One region of the Pedobacter aquae genome, then DNA from elsewhere that is predicted to be linked to it. Evidence: riboswitches for the same ligand, from Rfam matches in the RefSeq annotation. Region 1 holds a riboswitch; the other holds the start of a gene.
The links. Region 1 has a riboswitch for S-adenosylmethionine ahead of FYC62_RS07445 (O-acetylhomoserine aminocarboxypropyltransferase/cysteine synthase family protein). Riboswitches for the same ligand answer to the same signal wherever they lie in the genome.

Region 1 (16,290 bases):
TTTTGGTAATATCATGGGTACGCCAATCATCAACCAACCACAAGTAGCTATTTTAGCAGTTGGTGTTATTAAAAAGAAACCAGCTGTGATAGAAACAGAACATGGCGATATGATAGGTATCAGACACATGATGTACTTATCATTATCTTATGACCATAGGGTTGTTGATGGTGCACTAGGCGGTATGTTTGTGAAAAAAGTAGCCGATTACCTAGAGCAGTGGGATAGCCATAGAGAAATTTAAGTTTAAACTTCCTAGTATAAAAAAAACCGATTAGCTTCTTCCTAATCGGTTTTTTTATTTAAGCAACTTGTAAGCTGCTTTGTTTTTTTTCTAAAGATTTTTCTCTTAAGAACTTAGAAATAATATTTTCAAGCTTTTCAACCTCAAGCAAGAAGCCATCATGCCCGTATAAAGAATCAATTTCATGATATTCTGCTTCCTCAATATGCTTAGCAATAAATTTTTGCTCATGTGTAGGGAAAAGAATATCAGAAGCTATACCTATAACTAAAGTATTTGCTTTTATGCTTGCTAAAGCGGCTTCTACACTTGTTCTTCCTCTTCCTAAGTTGTGGCTATCCATAGTTTTGGTTAAATACCAATAGCTGTAGGCGTTAAATCTTTTTACCAATTTCTCTCCTTGATAATTTTGGTAGGATGAAGATTTAAATAAATCTATAACTTCGTTAGACGCTTCTGCTTGTTTATCAGCATAACAGTTGTAAGTTCTGTAAGATAATAAAGCCATGCTTCTAGCTGTTTTCAAGCCTTTTTGCCCACCTTTCGCTTCTTGTGTATAAAAAGTTCTATCGGTTTCTATAGCCAATCTTTGCGATTCGTTAAAAGCAATTCCCCAAGCAGAGTGTTGTGCATTAGTAGCTAAAACAATTAGGTTTTTAATTCTATCAGCTTCAGAAACAGACCACTCTAAAGCTTGTTGGCCACCTAAAGAACCTCCAATTAAAACCTCAATGTTTTCAATTGCTAAGTGTTGCGCTAAAAGTTTGTGCGCCTCCACCATATCTCTGATAGAGATTTTTGGAAAAGACAAATAATAAGGTTGCTTGGTGGTTTCATTTACTGATAAAGGATTTGTAGTGCCATAAGGAGAACCTAAAATATTAGCACAAACAATAAAATACTCTTCCCGATTAAATAAATCTTTTTCGCCAAACAGGCCTTTCCACCAATCAAATACATCAGAATTTGCGGTTAAAGCATGACAAACCCATACTACATTGCTTTTATCAGCATTTAGCTTACCAAAAGTATGGTAAGCTATGTTTAGCTTTTTAAGTCTTTTACCACTTTCTAGCTTAAACTGCTTTTTATATTGAAATGTCTTTATACTCATCGCAATCATCAATTAAAAAGGATTTGAAAATTATTTAATGGCATCAAAAGCTTGAGCAAAATCAGCTTTAATGTCATCAATATGCTCTATACCTACAGAAACTCTTAATAAAGTTGGAGTAACACCTGCTTTTAATTGCTCTTCAGCACTTAGTTGTTGGTGTGTAGTTGCAGAAGGCTGTATGATAAGTGTTTTTGCATCGCCCACATTGGCTAAATGGCTGGTTAGTTTAAGTGCATCAACAAATTTGATGGCGTTTTCTTTATCGCCTTTTAGCTCGAAAGATAATACTCCGCCAAAACCATTTTTTAAATACTTTTTAGCTAAAGTATGGTAAGGAGATGATTCTAAACCAGGGTAGTTAACTGCTTGTACTGCATCATGGTTTTCTAACCATTTTGCTAGCTCTAAAGCATTATCAACATGTCTTTGTACTCTTAAAGAAAGGGTTTCTAAACCTTGAATCAATAAGAAAGAGTTGAACGGAGAAATGGCAGGTCCAAAATCTCTTAAACCTTCTACTCTTGCTCTAATGATAAACTGGATGTTGCCAAAAGGACCGTTAACTCCAAAAACATCAGAGAAAACTAAACCATGGTAACCTTCTGATGGCTCAGAGAATTGAGGGAATTTACCATTTCCCCAATTGTAATTTCCGCCATCAACAATAACACCGCCAACGCTTGTGCCATGTCCGCCAATCCATTTTGTTGCAGATTCTACCACCACATTAGCGCCATGCTCAATAGGTCTAAAAAGATAGCCGCCAGCACCAAAAGTATTATCTACAATTAAAGGAAGGTCGTGTTTTTTAGCTAAAGCCGATATTTTTTCAAAATCAGGGATGTTAAACGCTGGGTTACCAATAGTTTCTAGGTAAATAGCTTTAGTTTTATCGTCTATCAAAGCTTCATAAGCTTCAGGAGTTTCCTCGTTCACAAAACGAGCTTCTATACCTAACCTCTTAAATTGTACTTTAAATTGGTTATAGCTACCACCGTATAAATATCTTGTTGAAACAAAGTTCTCTCCAGATTGGATAATATTTGCTATGGCGATGAATTGAGCCGCTTGCCCTGATGCTACCGCTAAAGCTGCTACACCACCCTCTAAAGCTGCTACTCTTTGCTCAAAAACATCGGTAGTAGGGTTCATTAAACGGGTGTAAATATTCCCGAACTCTTTTAAAGCGAATAAATTGGCGCCATGTTCTGAACTGTTAAATACATAAGAAGTAGTTTGGTACAAAGGAACTGCTCTTGAACCAGTTGTTGGGTCTACTTGTTGACCAGCATGTAATTGTAGTGTTTCAAATTTTAAATTTTGACTAGACATTGTGTAATATGTTAAGATTGTGAATAATAAAATAAAATTGTTGTTAGTTGAGATAAAGAAGTGCCAGAATTAGCACATATAACAACGCATGCTACAGCTTGCATCAGCAAATTGTAAAACATAAGAATTTTGATTTCCTTTTAGTAGGAAATAAGTTTGATGTAAGAAGAATTTTAAATTTTTCATGTCTTTAAATATTTATATTTCCCTTTCGGGGTAGGATTTGGCACCTTTCACAATCTTTGTGAGGTTGCCAGTGGGTCTTAGAGCCTATTCTCTCACCACTTCTTTATAAATCAAGACCTTTTGAAAGGAATTGATTTTGGTATTTAAACCAAATAATATTTCAAATATAGGTTTGTTTATTTTGCTTTTCCAAATAAAATTTTGAACTAATTTTTATTTTACTGATAATTAAGAGTTTAGGTGGTCTAAATTCTGAGCTAAATCAGCAATTAAATCATCAATATGTTCTAAGCCAACAGAAACTCTTAGTAAATTTTTTGGCGTTTTAGTATCCGGACCTTCTACTGCATAACGGTGTTCTATTAAACTTTCTACTCCGCCTAAACTTGTAGCTTGAGTAAATATTTTCAATCCGTTTATCAAATCAAAAGCGGCTTTTTCACCACCTTTTAAAGTAAAAGAAAGCATACCACTATAGCTTAACATTTGTTTTTTTGCTAAATTATGCTGCGGGTGTGATGCTAAACCGGGATAAAAAACAGCTTCAACAGCAGGATGACTTTCTAAATAAACAGCCAATTTAACAGCGTTTTCTACATGGCCACGCATCCGGTAAGGTAAAGTTTTAATGCCGCGGGTAATCAAATAACAATCAAAAGGAGAGGGGGTTGCACCGCCAAAACCTTGTACGGTTCTAATCTTCTCCCAAAATTCGTCTTTATTTTTAGTGATGATGACACCACCCGTAACATCGCTATGGCCATTTAAATATTTGGTGGTAGAGTGCATTACTAAATGTGCACCTAAGGTTAAAGGTTGCTGGCAAATAGGCGTTGCAAAGGTATTATCAACAGCAAATATGAGTTGATACTTTTTACAAATTTCCGCTATAGCTGCAATATCGGCTAATTTTAATAAAGGGTTAGATGGTGTTTCGGCCCATATTAACTTTGTAGAATCATTTATGGTGCTTTCTATTAAAGATAAATCGGTAAAATCAATAAAATCAAAAGTTAAAATCCCTTTAAACAATATTTTAAGCTGATTTCTTAGTCCGTGATACATATCATCAGGACAAATGATATGAGAGCCAGGTGCTAAAGCTTGAAAAACCGACATGCCAGCTGCATTACCTGTGGCAAAAGCACAAGCATCTTCACCGCCTTCCAATAAAGCTAAAACACGTTCTAAAGACTTGCGGTTAGGATTATCTGCTCTGGAATAGATATATCCACCAGGATATTCGCCATTGCTTCTTTCAAAAGTGCTCGACAAAATTAAGGGCTGTACAACTGCTTTAGTAGCTTCATCAACTTTGTTGCCTGCATGTATGGCTATGGTCTCTAAATTCATCATCTTTTAAATATGAAAGTAAACTTAATATAAAAGTGTTTGTTTTACATTAAGTAAACTAAAAAAAAGCTTGTTAATTGTTAATTTTGACAAAATTCATCACATGAACGCAGACCATCAACTCGCAGTACTTTTACAAGATGCTCATCTTGAGGCTTCTTTAAAAGAAATAGCCAAAAAAGTACAAAACGGAGAGAGAATAAGTTTTGAAGAAGGAGTTCTTTTATACAAAAAAGCTGATTTATCCTATCTAGGTGTTTTAGCAAACTATATCAGAACCAAGAAGCATGGAAACGTTACTTATTTTAATAGAAATTTCCATATAGAGCCTACAAACTTATGCGTTTATGATTGTAAATTTTGCTCTTATTCTCGTTTGATCAAAGAAAAGGCAGAAGGCTGGGAGTATACCATGGAGGAAATGATGGCCATTGTAAAATCTTATGATGAGCAGCCTGTTACAGAAGTTCATATAGTAGGCGGTGTATTGCCGCAATATGATATGAAATTTTATATGGATTTCTTTACCGCAATTAAAAAGCATCGCCCAGAGTTGCATGTTAAAGCACTTACTCCAGTAGAATATCATTACATCTTTAAAAAAGCCAAAGTAGATTACGCTACTGGTATGCGTATGATGAAAGAAGCCGGCTTAGAGTCTATGCCAGGTGGTGGTGCAGAAATTTTTCATCCGGAAATAAGAGAGCAAATAGCTAAAGATAAATGTGATGCAGAACAGTGGCTGCAAATACACGAAGAATGGCATAAATTAGGAATGCGTTCTAATGCAACCATGCTATATGGCCATATTGAGGAATATTGGCATAGGGTAGACCATTTAGAAAAATTGAGAGTATTGCAAGACAAAACAGGCGGTTTTCAAACTTTTATTCCGTTAAAATTTAGAAACCAAGATAACCAAATGTCGCATGTAGCAGAATCTACAGTAGTTGAGGATTTAAGAAACTATGCTATCTCTAGAATTTATCTGGATAATTTTGATCATATCAAAGCTTATTGGGCCATGATAGGTAGAAATACCGCTCAACTATCGCTTAATTTTGGTGTAGATGATATTGATGGTACTTTAGACGATACTACAAAAATTTATTCGATGGCTGGTGCCGAGGAGCAAAACCCTGCCATGAGCACTAAAGATTTAGTGAAATTGATTAAAGCAGTTGGTAAAAAGCCTGTTGAAAGAGATACTTTATACAACATCATCAATGATTTTGAAAATGTTGATTTCCCCGAGGATGAAAAACCAAAATACTACGCTTTACCCGTTATTAATTAAAAATATAGAGTTTGGATAAGAAGAAAAATAAAAAGCTTTACATCATTAGGCATGGTGAAACAGATTTCAATAAAGATGGGATTGTACAAGGCAGGGGAGTAAATTCTGATTTAAATGCTACAGGAATAGCGCAAGGTGAAGCTTTTTATAAAAAATATAAAAATATTCCTTTTGATAAGCTTTATACATCAACCTTAAAAAGAACACATCAAACGGTAAAAGACTTTATTAATGACGGCTTAGTTTGGGAGCAGTTAGCTGGTTTAGATGAGTTGGCTTGGGGTGTTTATGAAGGTCAAAAAAGCAATGCAGCTTTAAGAGAGGCTTTTGTTAATTTAATACAGGCTTGGGCTGCCGGGCATTATGATGTGAAGCCAGAAGGTGGCGAAAGCCCCAATGAGGTTTATGTAAGACAAGCAGCAGCCATGAATCATATTACTAAGCAAGACCATGAAAACACGGTTTTAATTTGTATGCATGGCAGAGCTATACGTTTATTAATGTGTTTATTGATGAAAAAGCCATTATCTGAGATGGATACCTATCCGCACCAAAATACTTCTTTATATGTTTTAAACTATGATGGAGAGCAGTTTGAGATAGAAGTTTTTAATAGTTTGGCGCATTTAGAAGAGCAGGGTTTATAGGTTTTGATTTTATTTTGAGATGATAAGAGTTTCTGCGGTTAGTTATACCAATACATTACCCTTTATTTATGGTTTAGCGCATCATCCTGTTAAAGAAGAAATACAGTTAACGGTAGATTATCCGGCATTGTGCGCTCAAAAATTAATAGATGATGAAGCTGATATAGGTTTAATTCCTGTGGCGTCTTTATTGAAATTGCCAGAATATCATTTAGTTTCTGATTATTGCATAGGTGCTAATGGTATAGTAAACTCGGTTTATATTTTTAGCAACTGCCCGGTAGAAGAAATAGAATTTCTACAATTAGACCCCGAGTCTAACACCTCAAATAATTTAGCCTTTGTACTGTTAAAACATTATTTTAAGGTTAATCCAGTAAGGTTGATTAATGCTGTAGATTATGGTGAACTTAAACATCCTAAAACAGCCTTTGTACAAATTGGCGACCGTACTTTTGGTAAGCAAAATCAATATCCTTATGCTTATGATTTGGCTCAAGAATGGAAAAATTTCACAGGTTTGCCTTTTGTTTTTGCCGCTTGGGTAAGCAATAAAAAGTTGCCTGAGAAATTTGTTAATGCTTTTAATGATGCCTTAAAACATGGTTTAGATAACCGTAAAGAAGTCTTTAAAACCATGCAAATGCGAGCTAATTTTGATTTGGAAGACTATCTGCTACATAAAATAGATTATCCTTTAGATACTCAAAAAAGAGAAGCTTTAGCGCTGTTTTTAAATTACGTTAAAGCATTAAGCTAGTTTTTCTAAAACCTTTTTTAGCATATTTTCTACAATTAATGCAGGGTTAGCAGCAAATTCAAAGTTTAATCGACTGGCTAAAATAGCATTGATAGAAATAGCTTCATGACCTAAAGCGTTGGCAAGAGCGTAAATTCCCGCCGTTTCCATTTCTAAATTGGTGACTTGGTATTTACTTACATTTAAGCTGGTTAGTCTTTCAATAAGGTTATTGATTTTATTGTTTGCTCTTACTTTTCTGCCTTGTGGAGCGTAAAACCCCGGAGCCGTTACTGTTATCCCTTTAGGAATATCAGCAGCTAAAGTATTTAATAAAGAAGCTGAAGCTGATGTTAAATAAGGAGATAAACCTAAATCTTGAAGAGAGGATTTAACTTGTTGCTCTAAAACTTTGTCTTCATTGTTCAGATTTCTTTCGTAATAATGCATCAAGCTATCTAAGCCTAAACCATGCGAAGAAGCTAAAATACTGCCCATTTCTACATCTTTATTTATACTTCCTGATGTTCCTAGCCTAATAATTTGTAAAGTTTTATGGTTTTCTTTTATTTGTCTTTGCTCAAAATCAATATTAGCAAGCGCATCCAATTCGTTTAAAACAATGTCGATATTATCAGTACCAATACCGGTAGAAATAACGGTAATTCTTTTTTTACCGATATAACCTGTATGCGTAATAAATTCTCTTTTGCCTTTTTTGAGCTCGATTTTATCAAAATACTTGCTCACCTCAGGCACCCTTTCTTGGTCGCCAACAGTAATAATGGTATCGGCAATATCTTCTGGTCTTAAGTTTAGATGATAAATACTGCCATCAGCATTAATAATTAAATCTGATGCCGCTATTGTTTTTTCCATACTTAGTTTCTCATGTTGATGTATTGCAGTGGTTGCCCAAAATTATCGCCTCTGCAAAGTTGAATCACCGCTTGTAAATCATCAATTTTCTTGCCTTGTACCCTTACTTGGTCTTCCATAATAGAAGCCTGTACTTTAAGTCCAGAATCTTTAATTTTCTTCACAATCTTTTTAGCTGTTTCTTTATCAATACCTTCTTTAACATCAATATCTTTCCTAATCATATTACCTGAAACGCTGTAATGAGGTTTTTCTAAGTTTAAAGCATTAGGATCTAAATGTTGCTTTACCATTCTTGAAATAATAGAATCAATAATAGCTTTTAAGCGCATATCGTTCTCTGTAATTATGGTTAAAGCATTGGTTTTCTTATCCAATTCTATAGAACTTTTAGAATCATGAAAATCATAACGATTTAAAATTTCCTTTTTTGCGTTATTGATAGCGTTATCTAATGTTTGGCTATCTAATTTACTTACGATATCAAATGATGGCATACAAAACTTAATTTGATTAATTGAGTTTTTAAAGATAGATTTAAATAAAACAAAATTATTATGAAAGCATCAAAAACTAAAGGGGTAAATAGAAAAGTTAAAAAACAGCTTAAAAGCGAATTAGAAGTAAACTTAAAAGCCAAGCTTAAAGATTTTATTATAAGCCTCGGACATGATGCCGAAGATATTGGCTCAGAGCTAAAAAAAGCGAGTAAATTATTAGCTAAGAAATTAGCTGCAAAAATTAAAAGCGTAAAAGATATTAAGCCTAAAAAGGCCGAAGTAAAAAAAGTAGATGTTAAAGTTAATGCCGTAAAATCTGCCCAAAAGGCAAAAAAAGTAATCGCTAAAGCGGTTAAAAAGGTAAATAACAAGGCTGCTGATATTGAAGAAATTATTAAAAAAGAAGTTGTGAACCCAGCTAAAGTAGTTTTAGATGATGTTCAAGCAGCTCCAAAAGTAGCTCCAGCTAAAACTGTAATAAAAAAAGCACCTGCACCAAAAGTTGTAGCAACTAAAAAAAGTGCAGAAAAGCCTATGGCTCCTGCTAAGGCTGCGGCAGTAAAAACAAGTAGCAAAGCACCTGCAAAAAAAGTAAGCAAAGCACCTACTAAGAAAACAGAATAGAAAAATAGGTTTTTCTGCATCAATTTTGATAAGAGTTAAAGCTTACGAAGCAATGGCTTAGCTGTGTTTATAATTAACACACAGTTAACATTAAATTTTGCAGCTTTGGATTTCGTGGTAAACAATACATGACAAATAGTAAACCTCCAATTTTAAACAGAGAAATTAGTTGGCTTTATTTTAACGACAGGGTTCTGCAAGAAGCTGCCGATAAAACTGTCCCTTTGATAGAGCGTATTAAGTTTTTGGCAATATTTTCGTCTAATCTTGATGAGTTTTACCGTGTACGTGTTGCTACCTTAAATAGGTTAACAACCGTAGTGGATAGGGTAGAAGAGGAGTTAGGTTATAACCCAAAGAAAATCCTTAACCAGATAAAAAACATCGTTATCAAGCAGGAAAGGAAGTTTAATCTTTTGTATGAGGATATTATAAAAGAACTTTCTACTAATAAAATCTTTATCCTTAATGATAAGCAGTTGAACGTAAGCAGAGGAGCTTTCGTAAAATCGTATTTTAGAGATAAGCTTTTATCTGCTATTGTCCCTATTATTTTAGATGAAAAACAGCCTTTTCCTCAGTTAAAAGATAGGGTCATTTATTTCTTAGTTAAGCTATCAAGAAAAGATAAGAAAACTAAAGTAAAATATGCTTTGGTAGAGCTTCCAGAGGGTATCAGTAGGTTTTTAATTCTGCCAGAAACCAATAATCTAAAATTTATTATTCTGGTTGATGATATTATTAGGTATTGTTTAGATGATGTTTTTTTCATTTTTGATTATGATGAAATTGAAGCTTACTCTATACAGGTTACCCGAGATGCTGAACTAGATTTAGATAAAACCGTTAGTGATAAGTTTATTGAAGCCTTATCTAAAAGCTTGCAAAAGCGTAAAAAAGGTAAACCTATGCGTTTACTTTATGATACTGCTATGCCTATGGATATGCTATCAACCATCGTGGCAAAACTGAATCTGAATTCAGAGAGCTTAATTCCCGGTAATAGATACCATAATTTTAAGGATTTTATAAGTTTTCCTAATGTTGGCTTAGAGAATTTAGAATATAAAAAGCAAACACCACTACCGGTAAAAGGCTTAAGTTATTTTAAAGGTTTGTTCGAGCTCATTAAGCAAAAAGACTATCTCATCAGCTTACCTTATCAATCTTTTGATTATATCATCCACTTTTTAAGGGAAGCCGCCATAGATCCAAAAGTTACACAAATACATATCACACTATATCGCTTAGCAGAAAATTCAAAGGTAATTAATGCGCTCATCAACGCATCACGTAACGGTAAAAAAGTAAATTGTTTGGTTGAGCTTAAAGCCCGTTTTGATGAACAAGCTAATATTTATTGGACAAATAGGCTAGAAGAAGAAGGCGTATTGGTTAATTATGGTATTACAGGTTATAAAGTACACTCTAAAATTTGTTTGATAACCCGTATAGAAAAAGGTGTTAAGGTGCATTATGCTAATTTAGCAACAGGTAATTTTAATGAGAAAACAGCAGGTATTTATGGCGACCATAGCTTATTTACCGCCAACCCCAGAATTACAGAAGAGTTAAGTAAATTGTTCATCGCTATCAATAAGAAAGTTATTTCTAAAGATTATAAACATTTAATTGTTTCTCCTTTAGAAACCAGGCCTAAGTTGTTTGCCCTTATCAATCAGGAAATTAAAGCTGCTAAACAAGGTAAAACGGCTTATATCATTTTGAAAATGAACTCCCTTGCCGATGAGCAAACCATCAAAAAGCTTTACGAAGCTAGCAATGCAGGTGTAAAAATAAAATTGATAGTGCGTGGCATGTGTAGTTTGGTTCCTGGGCGAAAAGGCTTTAGCGAAAATATAGAAGTAATATCTATTGTAGATAAATATTTGGAGCATGCCCGTATATGGGTTTTTGCTAATGGAGGTAAAGAAAAAGTATTCCTTTTATCTGCCGATTTAATGACTAGAAACTTAGATCATCGTGTTGAAGTAGGTTTTCCTATTTATGATGAGGCTATCAAACAAGAAATAAGAGATATTATAGATATCCAATTAATGGATAATACCAAAGCCAGAGAAATCAATCATCTTAACAACAATAAATACCATAAAACTGGTGATAAAGAACCTCATCGTTCGCAAATAGAGACATATAATTATTTAAAACAAAAACATAGCTAAAATTGAAATACGCAGCAATTGATATTGGTTCTAACGCAGTAAGACTCCTTATAGCAGATATTATAGATAACGACGGAACTATCTCTTTTAAGAAAAATACTTTAGTAAGAGTGCCTTTAAGATTAGGTGATGATGCTTTTTGGAGAAAAAAATCTCTGAAAAGAAAGCTATTGATTTATATAAAACCATGCAGGCTTTTAAGAACCTTATGGATGTTTATAAAGTTGAAGATTATTTGGCTTGTGCAACATCGGCTATGCGTGAGGCTGTAAATGGTGAAGAACTTGCGGCAAAAGTAAAGGAAGAAATAGGCCTTAATTTAGAAGTTGTTGGCGGACAAAAAGAAGCTAGTATCATTTATGCTAGCCATATAGAACAAACGCTAGACCGTAAGAAGAATTATTTATATATAGATGTTGGCGGCGGAAGTACAGAACTTTCTGTATTTAGTAATGGTCAAATGGAAGCCTCAAAATCTTTCAATTTAGGAACTATACGTATTTTAGATAACCAAGATAGGGAAGAAGAGTGGCAAGATATGCAAACCTGGATGAAAGAGAATTGTAAAGATACCAGAGACCTTATTGGTATTGGTACAGGCGGTAACATCAATAAATTATTTAAATTATCTGATGAAAAAGATGGTTCTCCTTTATCTTTTACAAAACTTAAAAGCTTAGAAAACTATTTAAGTTCTTACTCTTTAAAAGACAGAATCAACGTTTTAGGCTTAAATCAAGATAGGGCAGATGTTATTATCCCAGCTTGCGATATTTTTCTTAAAGTGATGAAATGGGGTAATATTAAGAATATTTACGTACCCAGAGTTGGTATGGTGGATGGAATCATCCAATTATTGATTGAGAAAAATTTTAAGTAGAAGAGATTAATTTAGGTAATTAGGTATAGGCTTTGTATTTTAGAATCGAAATTTTTCACTAAAATTTCAGATTATCACACTGTTAAACCAAAAATTACTCAACATGATTAAACATTTGCTAAAGGTATTTACCTTTTTAGCCTTCTCTATCTTCGCCTGCAATTTGCAAGCTCAAGACACTAAAATAGTTGCTGGCCTATTACTTACTTGGGTTGATGATCCAACATCTACTATGGTTATTGATATTCATACACCAGGCGATTATCAAGGTAAAAACACTTTATATTATAAACTAGCAACAGATAAAAAGTGGAACGAATTTCAAGGAGAAAGCTTTGCCTATCCATTTTCTACCAAAAAAATTACTAGATTTTATTTAAAAAATCTTACAGCAGCAGGTAATTACGAGTTTACTTTTGGTACAGATAAAACCGTTTACAGGTTTAGAACCATGCCTCTTAATACCAAAAAAGGCGTCACTTTTGTTGCTGGGGGCGATACCATGCATGAAAAAGCCCATATGGATAGAACCAATAAGGCTGTATTGGCACTAAACCCAGATTTTATAGTCTTAGGCGGAGATTTAGCTTATGCTAATGGTTTAGAAAAGAACTTAGGCAGATGGGAGCAATGGTTTCAATCTGTACAAGAAACCCTTATTGATAAAGATAACCGAGTTATTCCCATTATAGCTGGTATTGGAAACCATGAAGTAATAGATGGAACTTATAAAAAGCATCCTGATTTTAAAGATACCAACGAGTGGAGAAAGAAAATAGCTCCTTACTTTTATACCTTTTTTGCTTTTCCGGGTTTAAGAGGCTATAATGTTCTTGATTTTAAAAATTACCTTTCTTTAGTTTCCTTAGATACAGACCATTCTAACCCTATAAAAGGCGAACAAACCCAGTGGTTAGCTCAAACTTTATCTGCAAGAAGCAAAAAGGTAGATTTTATTTTCCCTTTTTATCATGTACCTGCTTACCCATCAAATAGGTCGTTTTCTGCTAGTAATAGCAAAGAAATAAGAGAAAATTTTGTTCCTCTCTTTGAAAAGAACGGAGTTAGAGTTGCTTTTGAAAATCATGATCATACTTATAAAAGAACTTATCCAATTTTTGAAAATAAAATTGATGAAACAGGAAAAGGAATTGTTTATATGGGCGATGGTGCATGGGGAGTTAATACAAGACCCATAACCAAAAAAGAATGGTATTTGAAAGAAGCTCAAAGTATTAGACATTTCATCGCGGTAACGCTAAAAAATAACCAAGCATCATTTAGCATGATTAATGAGAACGGCGTTCAGTTTGATAGTTACCAATACAAAAAATAATTACTTACATTCATGATATGAAAAGTGGCTTTGCAATTTGTAAAGCCATTTTTTTCACAAGAAAATTAAACTTTAACTTTTTAAAATATTTATTAATTTAGCCAAACAAAATAAAATAAATCAAAAGTTTTTAACCAATTATTTTAAACCTTCATTATGCTTTCTTCTCAACAAGAACAAGAGAAAAATATTCAACCTAAGGCAGGTCTTTTAAGTGCGGCCGTAATTGTAGCCTCTTTAGGCTATTTTGTAGATGTTTATGATTTACTGCTTTTTAGTATTGTGAGGGTGCCCAGTTTAGAGTCTATGGGATATTTTGGACAAACTTTAACAGACAATGGGATTTTTCTTTTAAACGTTCAAATGATAGGTTTACTTTTAGGAGGTATTTTTTGGGGCATTCTTGGTGATAAAAAAGGCAGGCTTTCTGTTTTATTTGGTTCTATTTTTATGTACTCTGTGGCCAATATTGCCAATGGTTTTGTAAATACTATAGAAGCGTATGCTGTTTGGCGTTTTATAGCCGGAGTTGGTTTAGCCGGAGAGCTTGGAGCTGGTATTACTTTAGTTGCCGAGTTAATTTCTAAAGAAAAAAGAGGCTATGCCACAACTATTGTTGCGGCTGTTGGTGTAAGCGGTGCTGTAGCAGCTTATTTTGTTGCGCAGTTTTTTGATTGGCGTACCTGTTATTTTATTGGCGGAGGTTTAGGTTTATCCTTATTGTTATTAAGAATAGGGGTGTCAGAATCTGGAATGTTTGGTAAAACCAAAGAGCAAGAACATGTTAATAGAGGTGATTTTTTCTCTCTATTTAGTAGTAAAGACCGATTTTTTAAATATCTAAGATGCATTATTATTGGTGTGCCTTTATGGTTTGTAGTAGGGATTTTAATTACCCTATCTCCAGAGTTTGGTAAGGTTTTAGGTGTTCAAGGAAATGTAAATGCTGGTGCAGCTGTGGCTTGTTGCTATGCTGGTTTGGTACTTGGAGATATCGCAAGCGGTTTGTTAAGTCAGTGGTTAAAAAGCCGTTTAAAAGTTGTTTATGTGTACTTGTTTTTATCTGTAATAGGTATTGCAGCATATTTCTTCTTATCAGGTATAAGTTTGTTTGCTTTCTATGCTATTTGTTTATTCCTTGGTTTTTCTGTTGGCTATTGGGTTATTTTTATGACCATAGCTGCAGAGCAGTTTGGAACAAATATTAGAGCAACGGTAACCACTACAGTGCCTAATTTTGTACGAGGTGCCGTGGTTCCTTTATCATTACTGTTTCAATTTTTAATAAAATGTTTAACGGAACATTTATACATGCAGGAATTATTGTGGGTGTAATAAGTTTAGGATTAGCATTTTGGGCATTAAATAAAATGCAAGAAACTTTTTCCAAAGATTTAGATTATTTAGAAGACTAAGCTTAATTTTATATACATGCTACCAGAACAAATATCTGTTTTTGATATCCTTAAAATAGGAGTTGGTCCGTCAAGTTCACATACGCTTGGTCCTTGGCGAGCTGCACAACGTTTTGTGAAAGATTTACAAGAAAAAGGTAAACTTAATCAGATAAATAGCATTCATGTGAATTTATATGGTTCTTTAGCCAAAACAGGTATTGGCCATGGTACAGATATAGCCATTATGCTAGGTTTAAGCGGTTTTGATCCGGTTACGATGGATATTAACCAGATAAACCCAGTGATAAATGGCATCAAAAAGGGAAAGAAAATAAATCTTCATCAGCAACAGCTTATAGATTTTAATTACGCTAAAGATATAGCGTTTTTAAAACAAGAATCTTTACCTTATCATCCCAATGCGCTTACGTTTATTGTTGTAATGGCTACGGCCGAGGTTTATCAGGAAACTTATTATTCTGTTGGTGGTGGTTTTATCCAAAAGGAAGGTGAAAAAGCTTTAACATCTGGTAAAGCTGCCACACCAAAATATGAAACGCAAACTGCAGCTCATTTGCTTGAGGCTTGTACAAAGGCTGGTAAAAATATCAGTAGTATAGTTTTAGAAAATGAAAAATGCTGGAATCCAGAACTGCTTATTGATGAAAAATTAATGCAGATATGGCAAGTGATGATAAATTGTATGTACAAAGGCTGTCATGAAGAGGGTATTTTACCCGGCGGATTATTGGTAAATAGAAGAGCAGCGGCTATCAATAAAAGGTTATTAGCAGGGAAAAATTATCAAGACCAAACAGGTTGGATAGCAGCTATTAAAGAAAATGGTAATGGTTTTCAGTACACTTTAAACTGGGTGAGCTGTTTTGCTTTAGCTGTAAATGAGGAAAATGCTTCTTTTGGTAGGGTAGTAACAGCCCCAACAAATGGTTCTGCAGGGGTAATTCCGGCTGTTTTAATGTATTATATTGTGTTTTGCAATGGGCAAAATAACAGTAAAATCATACAGTTTTTATTAACCGCAGCACAAATTGGAAGTATTTTTAAACAAGGTGCAACCTTATCTGCTGCTATGGGCGGTTGCCAAGCAGAAATTGGCGTAAGCTCTGCCATGGCAGCAGCTGGTTTAACAGAAGTTTTAGGAGGTAGCCCAGAACAATGCTTAATGGCTGCAGAAATTGCGATGGAGCATCATTTAGGTCTTACATGCGACCCAATTGCTGGCTTGGTTCAAGTGCCTTGTATAGAGCGAAATACCATGGGAGCTATAAAAGCTATCACGGCAGCTCAACTAGCACTACAAAGCGAACCATCAAAAGCAAAAGTTTCTTTAGACAGTGTGGTGAAAACCATGTGGGAAACCGCTTTAGATATGAATTCTAAATACAAAGAAACTTCAGAAGGTGGTTTAGCGGTTAATATTCCTATAAGTTTGAGCGATTGTTAATTTAGCTAATTCGCTCTGCTATCATCATGATTTTGCGTTCATCATGGGCTGTTGTACAGTATAAATAAGTATTGCTGCCATCATCTATTTTGAATTTCTTTTTCACTTCCT
Region 2 (16,290 bases), 860 kb from region 1:
AGTTACTTATTAAAAAAATATGGAAACGTTAGAAAAGCAGTGGAAGCTTTCTTAACATCTTTACAATAGTTATGCATGAAATAGAGCCTTATTTTAAGTGGAGGGATGATTATATAGCAGCAGAGGATGAAAGGTCTCCCTTTTATGAAACCCAATACAACGAGTTTTATTACGACAAACAAATCTATAATTATTTACTTCACCCACAGTGGGATACCTTTGGGTCTAACACCTTATATCTCAAAGTTTTATTTGTTGATTATGACCGCCAATACGCCATTATAGAATTTATTGGCGAGTGGAATGATGCTATTAACAACGATATTATGCTTTTGAAAAGAGAAATACTAGAAAGCATTATAAATGAAGGCATTAATAAATTTATTCTGGTTGGAGAAAACGTGTTAAATTTCCATTCATCTGATGATTGTTATTACGAAGAATGGTTTCAGGATGTAGAAGACGGATGGATTGCAGGTATTAATTTTAGACCTCATGTTATTGATGAATTTAAAACCAATAACATTGATTATTACATCAATTTTGGCGGCGAGTTAGACGATTTAAGCTGGCGACAATTAAAACCTTTACAGTTTTTTAAACGCGTTGAAGAACAATTGACGAAAAGACTGTATTAGAAGTCTCGCTTCTGAACTTTCCTTCTGAGAGATAGCTCCTTTTTATCATTACAAATACAATTATCTTTCTAATGTCTTTTAAGCATTTACCTTAAGGATAATATTTGCTTTTGACCAAAAATATCATCATTTTTGCAGCGCTTATAGAGAAAGACGGAGGGATTAGACCCTACGAAGTCTTAGCAACCTGTGCTTACAAGGTGCTACATTCTACTTAGGGTGCAACTCTAGGAAAGATAAGTGAAAGTCTAAATGCCAAAAATCCTGACTTTTCTAAATAAGCTAATAAGTATTGAGAGGTGATTATTGCGTATTGAATACCATTCAATTACGTGTATTCGCACTTCACAATACGCTCTACGCAATACGATAAAATGAATATCAGAGAAGAATTAAAAAAGAGAATTTTAGTGATAGATGGCGCCATGGGTACCATGATACAGCGTTATAACCTAACGGAGGAGGATTTTAGAAGCGAAAGATTTAAAAACCACCCATGCGATGTTAAGGGAAATAATGATTTGCTGAACATTACCCGTCCTGATGTTATCAAAGCTATTCATGCGGCTTATTTAGAAGCTGGTGCTGATATTATTGAAACCAATACTTTCAGCACTCAGCGTATTTCTATGGCTGATTATCAGATGGAAGATCTTTCTTATGAGCTGAGTTATGAAGGCGCTAGAATAGCTAAAGAAGTTGCCTTAGCATTTACAGCTCAAAATCCTGATAGGCCAAAATTTGTTGCCGGTGCTATTGGCCCTACCAACCGTACTTTATCTATCTCTCCGGATGTTAACGACCCTGGTTTTAGAGCCATCACTTTTGATTATCTAGAAGAATGCTATTACGAGCAGGTAAGAGGTTTAGTTGATGGTGGCGCAGATGTATTATTGATAGAAACTATTTTTGATACTTTAAATGCAAAAGCTGCAATTTTTGCTATCAAACGCTACGAAAAAGAATTAAACGATAAGTTAGCCAACCAGTCTCCCCTCTCCTTTGGAGAGGGGTCGGGGGTGAGGCTCGAAATCATGATTTCTGGAACCATTACAGATGCTTCCGGAAGAACATTATCTGGGCAAACCGTAGAAGCATTTTGGAACTCTGTTCGCCATGCTGATATTTTATCTATAGGCTTAAACTGTGCTTTGGGTGCTAAAGAAATGCGTCCTTACGTACAAGAGCTTTCAGAAATTTCTGATGTTTTTGTTTCTGCTTATCCAAATGCTGGCTTACCTAATGAGTTTGGTGCTTATGATGAGACTCCAGATGAAACTGCCACATTGGTGAATGATTTTCTAGCATCGGGCTTTATCAATATTATAGGTGGCTGTTGTGGTACTACGCCAGACCATATTCAGAAAATGGCAAATTTTGCTGCACAACATCCAGCAAGAGTCCCTCAGCAACAAGCTCCTTATTTAAGATTATCAGGTTTAGAAGCTTTTAATATTACCGCACAAACCAACTTTGTAAATGTTGGAGAGCGTACCAACGTAACAGGTTCGCCAAAATTTGCCAAGCTTATTTTAAGTGGGGATTTTGAAGGCGCTTTATCCGTTGCTCGTCAGCAGGTAGAAGGTGGTGCGCAAGTCATAGATGTAAACATGGATGAAGGTATGCTTGATTCTGAAGCTGCCATGACCAAGTTTTTAAACCTTATTGGTGCCGAGCCCGATATCAGTAAGCTACCTATCATGGTAGACTCTTCTAAATGGACGGTTATAGAAGCTGGCTTAAAATGTTTACAAGGAAAAGGCATCGTAAATTCTATTTCTCTTAAAGAAGGTGAAGAAAAGTTTAAAGAATATGCGCATAAAATAAAGCAATATGGTGCTGCCGCCGTCGTAATGGCTTTTGATGAAAATGGTCAAGCCGATAATCTGGAACGTAGAAAAGAAATTTGTAAACGTTCTTATGATATTTTGGTTAACGAGTTAAATTTCCCTCCGCAAGACATCATTTTCGACCCTAATATTTTAACTGTAGCTACAGGTTTAGAAGAGCATAACAACTATGCTGTTGATTTTATTGAGGCTACCCGTTGGATTAAACAAAACCTTCCTCACGCTAAAGTAAGTGGTGGTGTTTCCAACATATCTTTCTCTTTCCGCGGAAATAACCCTGTACGTGAGGCCATGCACTCGGCATTTTTATACCACGCCATTAAAGCTGGTTTAGATATGGGTATTGTTAACGCTGGGATGCTGGAAGTGTACGAAGAAATTGAACCAGAACTTTTAATAAAAGTTGAGGATGTTCTCTTAAACCGCAGACCAGATGCTACAGAAATCTTGGTAGAATACGCAGAAACCGTTAAAAATAAAGGTAAAGTACTGGTTAAAGATGAAGAATGGCGTAAAGGCACTGTAGAAGAGCGGTTATCTCATTCTTTAATAAAAGGTATTATTGATTATTTAGATACTGATGTTGAAGAAGCCCGATTAAAATATGCTAAACCTTTAGATGTTATTGAAGGTCCTTTAATGGCTGGTATGAGCATTGTTGGTGATTTATTTGGCGAAGGAAAAATGTTCTTACCACAGGTAGTAAAATCTGCCAGGGTAATGAAAAAAGCCGTTGCCATCTTAATGCCTTACATTGAAGCAGGAAAGGTTGAAGGCGAGAGCAGCTCTGCCGGTAAAATATTATTAGCAACTGTAAAAGGAGATGTGCATGATATTGGAAAAAATATTGTAGGTGTTGTATTAGCTTGTAACAACTTCGAAATTATTGATTTAGGTGTGATGGTTCCTGCGGCTAAAATCATTGAAGAAGCTAAAAAACATCAGGTAGACATCATAGGCTTAAGCGGCTTAATCACCCCTTCTTTAGATGAAATGGTTCATTTTGCTAAAGAGCTAGAACGTGAAGGTTTTGATATTCCTTTATTAATTGGCGGCGCAACTACTTCAAGAATACATACTGCTGTAAAAGTAGACCCACATTATAAAGGGGCTACCGTACATGTTTTAGATGCTTCAAGAAGTGTAACCGTTTGCAGCGATTTATTAAACCCTGAGACGAAAGTATCTTACAAAGAAAAAATTAAAGAAGACTACCAAACAACCCGAGATAATTACAACAAAAAGAAGGTTGATAAAAGCTTGGTTGCTATTGAAGAAGCCCGTAAAGAGAAATTTAAGATAGATTGGTCTTTGCCTATTGCTGGCGCACCTACTTTTACAGGTACTAAAGTAATAGAAGATTATCCCTTAGAAGAGCTGGTACCTTATATAGATTGGTCTCCTTTTTTCCATACTTGGGAGCTAAGAGGTTCTTATCCTAAAATTTTTGATGATAAATATGTAGGTATTGAGGCTAAAAAATTGTTTGATGATGCCCAAGTTCTTTTAAAACGTATAGTTGATGAGAAATTACTAAAAGCAAGAGCTGTATTTGGTTTCTGGCCGGCTGCTACCGTTGGCGATGATGATATTGAATTAACCATAGAAAATCAACAATTGCCGGATTTACAATATCAACTTACAGAAGAAGGTTGTGTGTTAAAAGAGCAACAAGAAACAGCACCAGAGACCATCAAGATACATACTTTACGTCAGCAAGCAGAAAAACCAAAAGGCGAACCTTATTATGCTTTGGCAGATTTTATAGCGCCTAAAGAAACAGGTTTACAAGATTATCTTGGTGGTTTTGCAGTTACAACAGGTTTAGGATGCGATGAGCTGGTAGCTAAATTTGAAGCCGATTTTGATGATTATAACAGCATCATGACCAAGGCTTTAGCCGATAGATTGGCAGAAGCTTTTGCGGAAAAGCTACATGAAATGGTTCGTAAAGACTATTGGGCTTACGCTAAAGCAGAAAAATTAGATAATGAAGAACTGATAAAGGAGAAATATCAGGGTATAAGGCCAGCACCGGGTTATCCAGCCTGCCCAGATCATACAGAAAAAGCTACTTTATTTAATCTTTTGGATGCTACACAAACAACTGGCATAAAACTAACAGAAAGTTTAGCCATGTACCCTACCGCAGCGGTAAGCGGATTTTACTTTGCACACCCTCAATCCAGATACTTTGGTTTAGGCAAGATAGGTAAAGACCAAGTAGAAGACTATGCTAAAAGAAAAGCTTTAGACCTAGAAACCGCTGAGAAGTGGCTGAGCCCGAATTTGGGGTATTAGTTTGTTAGGTGGTTAGGTTGTTAGATGGTTAGTTTGTTAGATGGTTAGGTGGTTAGGTGGTTAGGTTGTTAGATGGTTAGGTTGTTAGGTTGTTAGGTTGTTAGTTTGTTAGATGGTTAGTTTGTTAGGTGGTTAGATGGTTAGATGGTTAGATGGTTAGGTGGTTAGGTTGTTAGATGGTTAGTTTGTTAGATGGTTAGGTTGTTAGTTGGTTAGATGGTTAGTTGGGTGGGTTGTTAGTTGGTTAGAAAGTTAAAAATATGTCTGGTTATCAAAAGTATACAGAATTAGATGTTTGGAAACAGGCTAAAGATTTAGCGGCTTATATTTATCATGTAACTGCATCTTTTCCTAAAGAAGAACAATTCGGTATTATTTCTCAAATGCGAAGATGTGTAGTTTCTGTTCCATCTAACATTGCAGAGGGCTGTGGGAGGCAACATATAAAAGAAACTATCCACTTTTTATCTATCGCTAGAGGCTCTCTTTACGAACTAGAAACCCAAATACATATTTCAAAAGATTTGCATTTTATAAATGAAGTCGATTTTAATAAAACGCTCCAAAGCATTGAACACGTTGGAAAACTAATTAATGGATTTATAAGATTCCAAAACACCAAGAAAGCACCTAAACCCTAACAAACTAACAAACTAAATCCTAACAAACTAACAAACTAAACCCTAACAAACTAACAAACTAAACCCTAACAAACTAACAAACTAAACCCTAACAAACTAAACCCTAACAAACTAACCCTAACAAACTAACAAACTAAACCCTAACAAACTAAACCAAAATGCCAAATCAAATTAGTTCTACAAAAGGTATTCTCCTCATTGCTACAGGGGCGATATGCTTTTCGGCGAAAGCGATTATGATTAAGCTGGCTTATCAAGAGGCTCCGGTTGATGCATTAACTTTGTTAACCCTACGTTTTGCTATTTCTTTACCCTTTTTTATGTTGATTGCTTTTTTAAATCATCGTAAAAACCCAAACAATAGCATTAAACAAATATCTGGGAAAGATATTGCCATCATTTGTGGTCTTGCGCTTCTAGGTTATTATATCGCTAGTTTGTTTGATTTCATGGGCTTAGCTTATGTAACTGCTGGTTTAGAACGTATTATACTTTTCAGCTACCCCACTTTTGTGGTTATTTTTTCTTATCTGTTTTTCAAGAAAAAAATCACCTTACAAATTACAAAGGCACTTATCATCACTTATATAGGCTTATTGGTTATTGTTTATAATAACGATATTTTCAGCACAGCAAATAGCATAAAAGGCGCTATTTTTATTTTTATCAGTGCTATAACTTATGCATTATATTTGGTGTTTGGTAGTAAGTATATCCAAAAATATGGTTCGGTAAATTTTAATAGCTTAGCCATGATGATTTCTTGCTTATACGTTATAGCACATTATTTAATCTTAGGAAATGGTTCCTTATTAAGCTACTCTTGGACCATTTATGCTTACGGATTTGCTTTAGCCATCATCAGTACCGTAATACCTACATTTTTAGTGATGGAAGGTATTAGACTGCTTGGTGCAAATAAAGGTGCTATAGTAGCAACGGTAGGACCAGTATCAACCATATTTTTAGGTTGGTTAATATTAAATGAAGCCTTTACTTTGCAAGAATTCTTTGGCTCTGTACTGGTAATTATGGGTGTATTTTTAACCAGTCAGCAGAAAAAAGAAATTGAACAGGTAAATCCTGAAACAAATAGATAATTTTGAACAGCAAAAATGAAAATTACAGATCATATAAAAAACGCAAAAGGTAAAACGCTTTTCTCTTTTGAGCTTTTACCTCCTGTTAAAGGGCAAAGTATCCAATGGATTTACGATGCCATAGAACCTCTTTTAGAGTTTAAGCCTCCTTTTATTGATGTAACTTCTTTACGTGAAGATTATATCTACAAACAAAAAGAAAACGGTCTGCTAGAAAATTATCTTACAGAAGAAGGCCAGGTACCATTGCTATTTGTGCTGCCATCTTAAATAAATACAAGGTTGATGCCGTACCACATTTAATATGCGGAGGTTTTACCAAAGAAGAAACAGAAAATGCCTTATTAGATTTACAATTTTTAGGTATTGATAATGTTTTGGTTTTAAGAGGCGATGCCCGTAAAGCAGATGCTTCTTTTATACCTACCCCAGGTGGCCATGCTTATGCTACAGATTTATTAGCTCAAGTAAAAAACCATAATGCTGGTAAGTTTTTACATGAGGATGTAGAGAGCGAGTATAAAAGTGATTTTTGCATAGGTGTAGCAGGCTACCCCGAGAAACATTTTGAAGCACCAAACTTATCTACAGATTTCAAATACCTAAAAAAGAAGGTAGAAATGGGTGCAGATTTCATCGTTACCCAAATGTTTTTTGATAACCAGAAGTATTTTGATTTTGTAAAGAAATGCCGCGAAAACGATATTAACGTACCTATTATACCGGGTTTAAAACCTATAAGTGCATTAAGCCAGTTGGTTAACTTGCCAAAAATTTTCCATATAGATTTACCCGAGGATTTATGCGAGGCTGTACAAAGCTGTAAAACCCCTAAAGATGTAAAGCAGGTTGGTACCGAGTTTATGATTAAGCAATGTAAAGAATTGATGGACTTTGGCGCTCCGGTTTTACATTTCTATACTATGGGAAGACCAGAACAAACAAGACAAATTGCAGAAGCAATTTTCAAATAAAAATTATTGATATTCTTCAAAAGCCGCATTTTTCATGTGGCTTTTTTTGTGCCTAAAAAATTGAGCTAATTCTTAGAAATAACAAGCCGTATGGTCTCTGCCGAAAACAGGCATCCTAAACTTTACCATAATCTCATGAGTACCTTTTTGTACGGTTGCTAAACGGGTATTGGTAAAATCAAAAGCATAACCCACCTGGAAATCTGGGTTAACAAAGAAAGATGCCATGGCGTCAAAAGAGTCTAAAGTACGGTAAGAAACCCCTAACCACAAACGGTCGCTTATTAACATATTCGCATTAATATCAAACTGTAAAGGCGAACCATTTACATATTTGGCTAAGATGTTGGGTTTTAATTTTAAGATATCGTTTAGGTTGATAAGATAGCCTGCTTGTAGTAAAAAATGTGGTTTATAACGACCAGCAATACGTGGCTGGCCAAAATCTGATAAGTCTCTATTATAAAAATGTGGAGAAGACAAGCCTACATAATATTTGCTTGAAAACAGCATTACGCCAACGCCAAAATTACCTCTCAGGTTACTTACATTCTGGAAGGCCGGGTCGTTAAAAGACTCTGGACTAAATGGATAATTCTCAGAAAAATTAGCTCTAAAACTACTCAACCCTCCATTTATACCTACTGCTAAGTAAGATTCGTAACCAATCTGAACCCTTTGTGCTAAAGTTAAATAACCCCAGTTTCTTTGATAACCTCACCTATTTGATCATTAATTAATAAACCTCCAATAAAAGTTTCGCTAGTACCTAAAGGCGAGTGGATAGATATGGTTTGGGTATTAGGTGCTCCTTTAAAACCTACCCATTGGTGACGAGATAAAGCGGTAACAGATAGAGATTCGTCTAGTGTTGGATAAGCCGGATTAATAGCCAAAGTATTGAACATGTATTGCGTATACATAGCCTCTTGTTGTGCCTGTACACGCAATACCAATAATACCTGTAATAAAACGAGTAGTAATAACCTCATACCTATGCGATAAAGAGCATATCATACAAAACATATAATAGCTCTTTGATTAACATTTTACGATAAAGGCCCTGTATTGTTACCGCTAATATGAATTTCTTTAAATACGAGATGATTATCTTCTCATAATGACGTAACCTTTATTAGCTTTTTGCTTTCCATCTGCAGATTTTGTATAAATCATAAAGAAGTAAACACCGTCAACTACAGGGCTTTGGCTATTAGCTAATATACCAATATTTGAAAACCCTGCAAATGCATTGTCTTTATTATTATAACCTTTTGTTTTGTATACTTCATTCCCCCAACGGTTGTAAATAACAACCTCATTATCAGGGAAACGCTCTATGTTATAAATGATAAATTTCTCGTTCCCTAAACCATCGCCGTTAGGAGACATGTAAGGATCTGGATTTATTTCTCCATTTTCTTCTGGACCAATAGGTTTATCTTCCGGATAAAAATCTGTAATGATAACATCTGTACCCGAACCAATTCTTACAAAAGCAGCTGGGTCTGGCGATACGATAGAAATTTCAACGCTTTCTTGTCCTTCTTTTAAGAAATCTTTTAGAGCTACTAAACTAAATTTCTGCGTGGTAATGGTGTCTCCTGCTGGAATCATCATGGTATCAAAATTTCCGCTTAAAGCGTAATCTTTATCTTGTGTAGCAGTTCCTGCAAAGTTCAATACAAAATTTACATCTTGAAATAAAGACTCGGTAAGTTTAGCTGTAACAATTAAGGTATCACCTTCATTTAATAAAGACACGCTTGGGGTAAGACTAACAGTAACCACTGGCTGTGTATATAATGTTGCCGTAGCTGTATCTCTTAATCCCGATGGATCTGTTAGGATATAAGTAAACCTATCTATACCTTTAAAATTGCGATTAGGGATATAAATAAAAGAACCATCAGATTCATCAAACTGGGCTAAACTACCTTTGGAAGTGCTTTGTAATACGCTAAAACGTAGCGGGTCTTGGTCTGGGTCACTATCATTAAGTGAAACACTGGCTCTTATAGTACTGTCTTTTTCACATAAAACTCATCGTCTAAAGCTATAGGGGCATCGTTTACAGCTACAAGGGTAATAATCACTGTAGCAATATTAGATAATCTGCCTAAAGCATCTCTAACGGTATAAGTAAAGCTATCAAAACCAAACTCATTTAAAGCCGGAGTATAAATGGCTTTGCCACTTTGCATCATTTGCACTCTGCCCTTTTGCGGGTTAGAAACCACATTTACACTTGCTGTATTAATTCCATCTGCATGGAAATCATTATCGGTAACAGAAAAAGTAATAGGTGTATCTTCTAAAGTACTTATCCTATCATCATTAGCTACAGGACCAATGTCATCATTTAGGATGGTAGCACTAGCATCATTACCCAAAATCATTTTACCTGCAAAATTGGTTGATAAGTCAAATATTTTGAAACCAAAAGTCTCGTTATTTTCTAATTCTATATCGCCAATTACAGGTACGGCAATGGTTTTAGTTTCGCCAGCAAAACCTGCAAATGAAACTCTGCCTGTACGGCTTTCATAATCTCTATTGGCGGTTGTAGCAGAAATATCGTAAGTATTATAGTCTAGGGTAAAAGAACGGTCGGTTGCTTTATCTAAAGTGATGTTAAAGTTAAAACTCTTTTGACCTAAATTTCCTTCTAAAGTTGGTGCCGGGGCAGTTATAGTAAGCTTGGCAACATCATTATCAAAAATATTAACCACTGGTACAGGCTGTGCTAAGCTCAGATTGTTATAAGCGTTTGCTATTTGTATGTTATTAAGTGCTACCGTTTCTGTTTCTTCTAAAACCAAATCATCGGCTACAGCTAATGGCAGCGCCACACTGTTTTGCCCTGCCGGGATAACCATACTACCCGTTGCCGGATTTGCTGTATAATCACTACTGCCGGCTGTACCCGCCAAACGATAGGTGATATTGATAGGTTGGTCTGAATTTACGCCCGGAGGTAAACTAAAAGTAAATCTTGCATCTTGCAAACCTTCTGTACCGTCTATTTTAGAAATGGTGATGATACCTTCATCATCATTTAAAATGGTAGCCATACTGCTATTTACCGGAATGCTTAACCGATTATTAAAATTGTTACTTAAGCCAGAAATGGTGAAATTAAAATTCTCATTGCCTTCAAGTTTTAAATCGCCGTTTACAAAAACGGTAACGGTACGGATTTCTCCGGCAGTTCCGGCGAAACTTAAAACTCCGGTAGCGGCATTATAATCATTATCGGCATTGGTTGCAGAGCCGTCTTGTGTTGCGTAGTTTAAAGTAAAATTATTACCAGTTGCTTTATCAAGCGTAACGGTAAAATTAAATGGGGTTGTGCCATTATTTCCCTCGTTTATTCTAATGGCATCGCTTATTCTTAAGGTAGCAACATCATTATCAATAATTCTAAGGGTTGGTAAAACAGGGTTAAAACTTATACTACTATTATAATTACTATTGATAGAATTGATAGTTATACTAATGGTTTCATCCTCCTCAATGATATCATCATCAATAACAGGTAAATCTAAAATTGCTCTTTCTGCTCCGGCAGGAATAGCGATAACTCCATTTACAGAGCCTCTATAATCTGTATCTCCGGCTGTAGCCGTACCACCTAAAGTGTAGTTGATAACGGTGGGAATATCGGCGGTAACTCCGGCAGGGAAACTAAAAATAAACCTAGCCGCTTGCTGGCCTGCCTCGGCCCCATTAAGGCCAGTAACTGTAATTACAGCAGTATCATCATTTTTTATGGTGGCCGTAGCCGATGAATTTTGCAGCGTTAACCTTCCTTCAAATGTGTTTGATAAAGTTCCTAAAGCTACTCTCAATATTTCATCAGCTTCTAGTTTTCTATCTCCATTAACAAGAACACGTATATTTCTTGTTTCATTAACATTACCTGTAAAATTTAATTGTGCGCTAATAGGCACATAATCAGCATCAGCAGAGGTGGCTGTGGCATCTGCGGTAGCAAAACTTAAGGTAAAAGGTAAACTGGTTTGTTTATTTAAGCTAACCGTAAAAACTGCTTCGCTTGTTCCTAAATTACCTTCGTTTAGCTCTATATTCTGGATACTTAAATGGCCTGTATCGTTATCTTCTATTTCTGCTTGGGCTGGCGAGTTTACTACCGTAATCCCATTAAAACTGTTATTAATTACCGCTCCGGCAGTTAAAATCAAAGTTTCTTTGCCTTCAATAATTTCATCGTTAACAACAGGCAAGCTTAATAATACATTATTTTGCCCGGCAGGTATAGTAACTGTACCGGCTAAAGCGCCTGTATAATCATTGGTAGTTGCAGTACCTGTTAAAGCGTAAGGAATGGTTGTAGCAACATCACTCACTACCTGAGGCGGGAAACTAAATCTAAACCTTACAGCTGTACCATCTTCAGAGCCATTTAAAGCAGTAATCATGATGCTTCTGTTCGCCGGGATATTATCATCATCTAAAATAATTCCTCGGGCTGGCGAACCTGCTACTTTTAAACGATTGTTAAAATTATCGGTTAAACCTAGTAAATTCACGAAGAAATCTTCTGTCTGCTCGATATTTCTATCGCCATTAACCAATACAGTAACAGGGTAACTTTCTGATGCATTGCCTGCAAAATTAAGTGTGCCACTGCGTGGAATATAATCATTAGCCACAACCGTAGCGCTACCATCGGCCGTTGCGTAATTGATGCTGAAACTTCTACCTGTATTTTTATCTAAGCTAATTATGAAAGTTAAAGCTGTTGTGCCTGTATTTCCTTCGTTTACGCTGATGGGACCATTAATACTTAGGGTAGCTTCGTCATTATCTCTAATGATAGCTGTTGGAATAAGTGGATTTAAAGTAATAGCAGCACTATAAAGGGTGTTTAAAGCGCTTACGCTGATGCTGATGGTTTCATCTTCTTCTATCAAGTTATCATCTACAACAGGTAAAGAAAGTGTAGCGCTGTTTTGATAAGGTGCTATGGTAATACTACCCGTATTTGCACCCCTATAATCTACACCGGCAGCTAAAGCAGTACCAGCAAGCTGATAATCTATCTGGATAGGCTCATCTGTAAGCACATTTGGCGGTAAGCTAAAAATAAAACTTACTGGGGCGCCACCTTCTGTGCCATCTGTTTTGGTAATGCTTACCTGCGCATCATCATCGTTTAGAATAGTGCCTGTAACAGTATGGATAGGGATGCTTAAACGGTTATTAAAATTATCTACCAGAGGCTCTAGCATAAGATTAAACTGTTCGTCTCGCTCTATATTAATGTCTCCATTGATGGTGATGGTGATGGTTTTTCGCTCGTTAGCATCGCCTGTAAAGGCAATAGTTTCTGCTTTTGCGATATAATCTTGGTCTGCAACCGTAGCGGTAGCATCAGCAGTACGGAAACTCACATCAAAACCACGTGAAGTTTGTCTATTTAAAACAACATCGAAATTGATTTGCGTTACGCCATTATCGCCTTCTGTAATTTGGGCAGCTTCTAGGGTTAAGGTTGCTTCATCATTATCTTTAATTTGAAGTGTTGATGGCGAATTAGCAACCACAATATCTTGATAGTTGCTGTTATTGATATTACCTGTTATCAAAGAAACGGTTTCGGTATCTTCTACAATAGCATCATCTGTAACGGTAAGATTTAAAGTAACGCTATTTTGCCCTGCCGGGATGATTAAGCTACCTGTGGCGGCTGTTTGAAAATCTTGATTGATAATTGCCGTACCGCCCAAAGTGTAGAATATTTCGGTATCGGTATCTAAAGTTACGCCACTTGGGAAAGCTACGCTAAAAGAAGCATTGTTTGCACCTTCTTCGCCATCAATTTTAGTGATAATTAGTGTTTTATTCAGCGGATTATTATCATCATCTAAAATAATTCCTCTGCTAGGTGAACCAGAAATTCTTAATCGACCGTCATAAGAAAGACTTAAGTTTTCTAACCAAAGCTCAAAAAACTCGGTACCTTCTACTCTAGTATCGCCATTAATGGTAAGGGCAATGGTTTTAGTTTCATTGGCTAAACCAGCAAAAGCTAAAGTACCTGTAAGACTTTGATAATCGTTATTAACCACACTGGCAGTAGCATCTTGTGTACGATAGTAAACCGTAAAATTAGCAGCTACGGCTTTGTCTAATTTAACTTCAAAAGTGAGGGTTTTAGTTCCTGTATTTCCCTCTGTAATACTTAAAGGACCATTAATGGTTAAGGTAGAAATATCATTATCTTCTATGCTTAAAGTATCTATACTGCTTCGCATTTGAAGATTATAATCACTCATTACATTATTTACGCTTAGTACTACGGTTTCTGTTTCTTCAAGCAGCGTATCATCTATCACATTAATATCTAAAATAGCGCTATTTGTATTGGCAGGTATGGTTACACTACCTGCTGCTGGGTTGTTATAATCTGTCCCGGCAGCAGCAGAACCAGATAATACGTAGTTGATTTGTACAGGTTTATCTACCGTAACACCTGCTGGTAAACTAAAAATAAATTGTCCCTTTTGCGCTCCGGTTTCTTTTCCGTTTAGGGATGATAAGGTGATATCTCCTAAATCATCATTATTAATAACAGCATTTACAGTAGGATTAACAAGCGTTAAACGGTTATTAAAGTTTTCTGATAGCGAATCTAATAACATGCTAAAAACCTCGTTGGCTTCTATTTTACGGTCGCCTTTTACATCAACGGTAAAATTGATGGTTTCACCTGCATTGCCATTAAAGCTTAAATTACCGCTGGTTAAGGTATAATCTTGGTCGGTAATTGTAGCTGTACCATCAAGGGTTTTATATGTTACAGTAAACGGAGTAGAAACTTTTTTATTTAAACTTACTGTAAAGGTAAAAGGCGCTGTACCTACATTGCCCTCGTTCATAGGAGCCGGACCAATTAAGGTTAGAGTAGCATCATCATTATCTAAAATAGCTAAAGAAATACCCGAATTATTAACCAAAATTGGATAAGAACTTGCCACTAAGCCTGTAGTTAAAATTACATTTTCTGTAAGTTCTACCTCTTGGTCGTCTATCACCGGAAGGTTTAAAATAAACTCATTATTATTAGCAGGAATGGTAATATTACCATTGATAGCGCCAGTATAATCTGTCCCTTGGCCAATTGACAATCCGCTTAAAGTATAAGGAATGGTTATATTTTGGTCTACAGTAACATCGGTATCAAAATTAAATTTGAAGATAGCTGGTTTAGTGCCATCGGCTCTTTCTTCACCATCTTCTTTGGTGATGGTGATATTGCTATTATCATCATTTATAATTGTGGCCGATGTTTGCGTTTGTGCAAAGCTTAACCTATTGCCAAAATTGGTGCTAAGGTTACTTATCAAGAAATTGAAGGCTTCATTGGCTTCTATTTTTCTATCTCCGTTGATAGAAATTCTTACCGTTTTAGCTTCGCCAGCAGTACCGTTGAAATTTAAAACCCCAGCAAGCGGAATATAATCTTGGTCGCTGGCTTTAGCTTGGTCATCTGCGCTAGCAAAATTTATGTTAAATGCTGTGGCGGTTTCTTTGTTTAGGGTAATGGTGAAATCGGCAAAAGAGACGTCGCCTAAATTACCTTCTGTAATAGAAAGTGGTGCATTCAGGGTAATTAGAGCTATATCATTATCTATAATTTGAAGGGTTGGCAAAGTATTTTCTACCGTTAGCGGATAAGGAGCGCTTACATTTACACCAGAAATACTTACAGTTTCATTGCCCTCCACAATGGCGTCATCAACAATATTTAACTCGGTATCTATAGAAGAAGTACCTGCCGGGATGGTGATGGTATTTAAATTTAGGGAAGTGTAATCTGCCGGAGCTAATGCTATACCGCCTAAAGTATAATTAATAACAGTTGGTGCATCTGCTGTTACTCCGTTTATAAAGCTAAATCTGAAAATTCCTTTTGTACCATCCTCAGAACCGTTTACTGCTGTTACTCGGATGGTGCCTGCATCATCATTTAATAGGGTTGCTTTACCAACTGATGCGGTATTATCTAAAGCTAATCTATTTTCAAAAGTATTAGAAATAGCTCCTAAAACTAGGTTAAAGACCTCGTCTTGCTCTATTTTTAAATCTCCGTTATAGGTGATGGCAATATTTTGTGTTTCATTGGCATTACCATTAAAGTTTAGCACATTATTGATGCGGGCTACATAATCTTCTCCGGCTGTAGCGTTAACGTTTTGCGTATTGTAAATGATGTTGAAAGGCAGCTTGGTAGCTTTATCTAAACTTACGGTAAAGATTAAGGTTTGTGTGCTGCTATTGCCTTCTTGCACACTAACATTGTTGATAGCTATTGTAGCCCTATCATTATCCAAAATGTCTAAACTTTGAGCTGCGTTTGCTAAGGTAATACCATAAACACTTAAAGGTAAAGTAGCGCTTAGGCTTAGTGTTTCTGTACCTTCCACCACAGCATCATCAACCATTTGAACTGGTAAAACCACGCTATTTGCCCCGGCATTGATGGTGATACTACCCGGTAAATTAGCAAAATCTGCCCCTGTAGTTGCCGAGCCTGATAACAAATAATTAATGTTGATGTCTTGGTCTGCTGTTATACCTGCTGGTAAGCTAAACCTAAATAAACCATCTTTAATACCCTCTTCGCCATTTTCGCTGCTGATGGCAATAGCGCCAGTATCATCATTCAAGATACGAAGTTGTAGCGGCGAGCCTTGTACGGTTAAGCGGTTATCAAAATTGATACTTGGCGCACTTAAATTGATAGCTAAAGTTTCATC

Region 2: another riboswitch for S-adenosylmethionine. It lies ahead of metH (methionine synthase); the one in region 1 lies ahead of FYC62_RS07445 (O-acetylhomoserine aminocarboxypropyltransferase/cysteine synthase family protein).

The regions. Positions count from the first base shown of each region.
Region 1 covers NZ_CP043329.1:1,698,615-1,714,904, reverse strand. The annotation lists gene FYC62_RS07455 (dihydrolipoamide acetyltransferase family protein) at 1-244, shown strand, start outside; gene metX (homoserine O-acetyltransferase MetX) at 303-1,358, opposite strand; gene FYC62_RS07445 (O-acetylhomoserine aminocarboxypropyltransferase/cysteine synthase family protein) at 1,389-2,693, opposite strand; SAM riboswitch class I at 2,889-2,991, opposite strand; gene FYC62_RS07440 (trans-sulfuration enzyme family protein) at 3,108-4,235, opposite strand; gene mqnE (aminofutalosine synthase MqnE) at 4,336-5,529, shown strand; gene FYC62_RS07430 (histidine phosphatase family protein) at 5,541-6,176, shown strand; gene FYC62_RS07425 (menaquinone biosynthetic enzyme MqnA/MqnD family protein) at 6,196-6,936, shown strand; gene FYC62_RS07420 (nucleoside phosphorylase) at 6,928-7,794, opposite strand; gene FYC62_RS07415 (YajQ family cyclic di-GMP-binding protein) at 7,797-8,291, opposite strand; gene FYC62_RS07410 (outer membrane integrity protein) at 8,352-8,918, shown strand; gene ppk1 (polyphosphate kinase 1) at 9,047-11,101, shown strand; gene FYC62_RS07400 (Ppx/GppA phosphatase family protein) at 11,241-11,981, shown strand; gene FYC62_RS07395 (purple acid phosphatase family protein) at 12,085-13,317, shown strand; gene FYC62_RS07390 (MFS transporter) at 13,474-14,652, shown strand; gene FYC62_RS07385 (L-serine ammonia-lyase) at 14,749-16,179, shown strand; gene FYC62_RS07380 (class I SAM-dependent methyltransferase) at 16,181-16,290, opposite strand, start outside.
Region 2 covers NZ_CP043329.1:2,556,718-2,573,007, forward strand. The annotation lists gene murQ (N-acetylmuramic acid 6-phosphate etherase) at 1-69, shown strand, start outside; gene FYC62_RS11295 (hypothetical protein) at 72-638, shown strand; SAM riboswitch class I at 777-881, shown strand; gene metH (methionine synthase) at 1,013-4,789, shown strand; gene FYC62_RS11305 (four helix bundle protein) at 5,050-5,430, shown strand; gene FYC62_RS11310 (DMT family transporter) at 5,589-6,530, shown strand; partial or broken gene FYC62_RS11315 (methylenetetrahydrofolate reductase) at 6,546-7,504, shown strand; partial or broken gene FYC62_RS18170 (PorP/SprF family type IX secretion system membrane protein) at 7,577-8,496, opposite strand; gene FYC62_RS11325 (gliding motility-associated C-terminal domain-containing protein) at 8,612-9,268, opposite strand; partial or broken gene FYC62_RS18175 (Ig-like domain-containing protein) at 9,368-9,523, opposite strand; gene FYC62_RS11330 (Calx-beta domain-containing protein) at 9,520-16,290, opposite strand, start outside.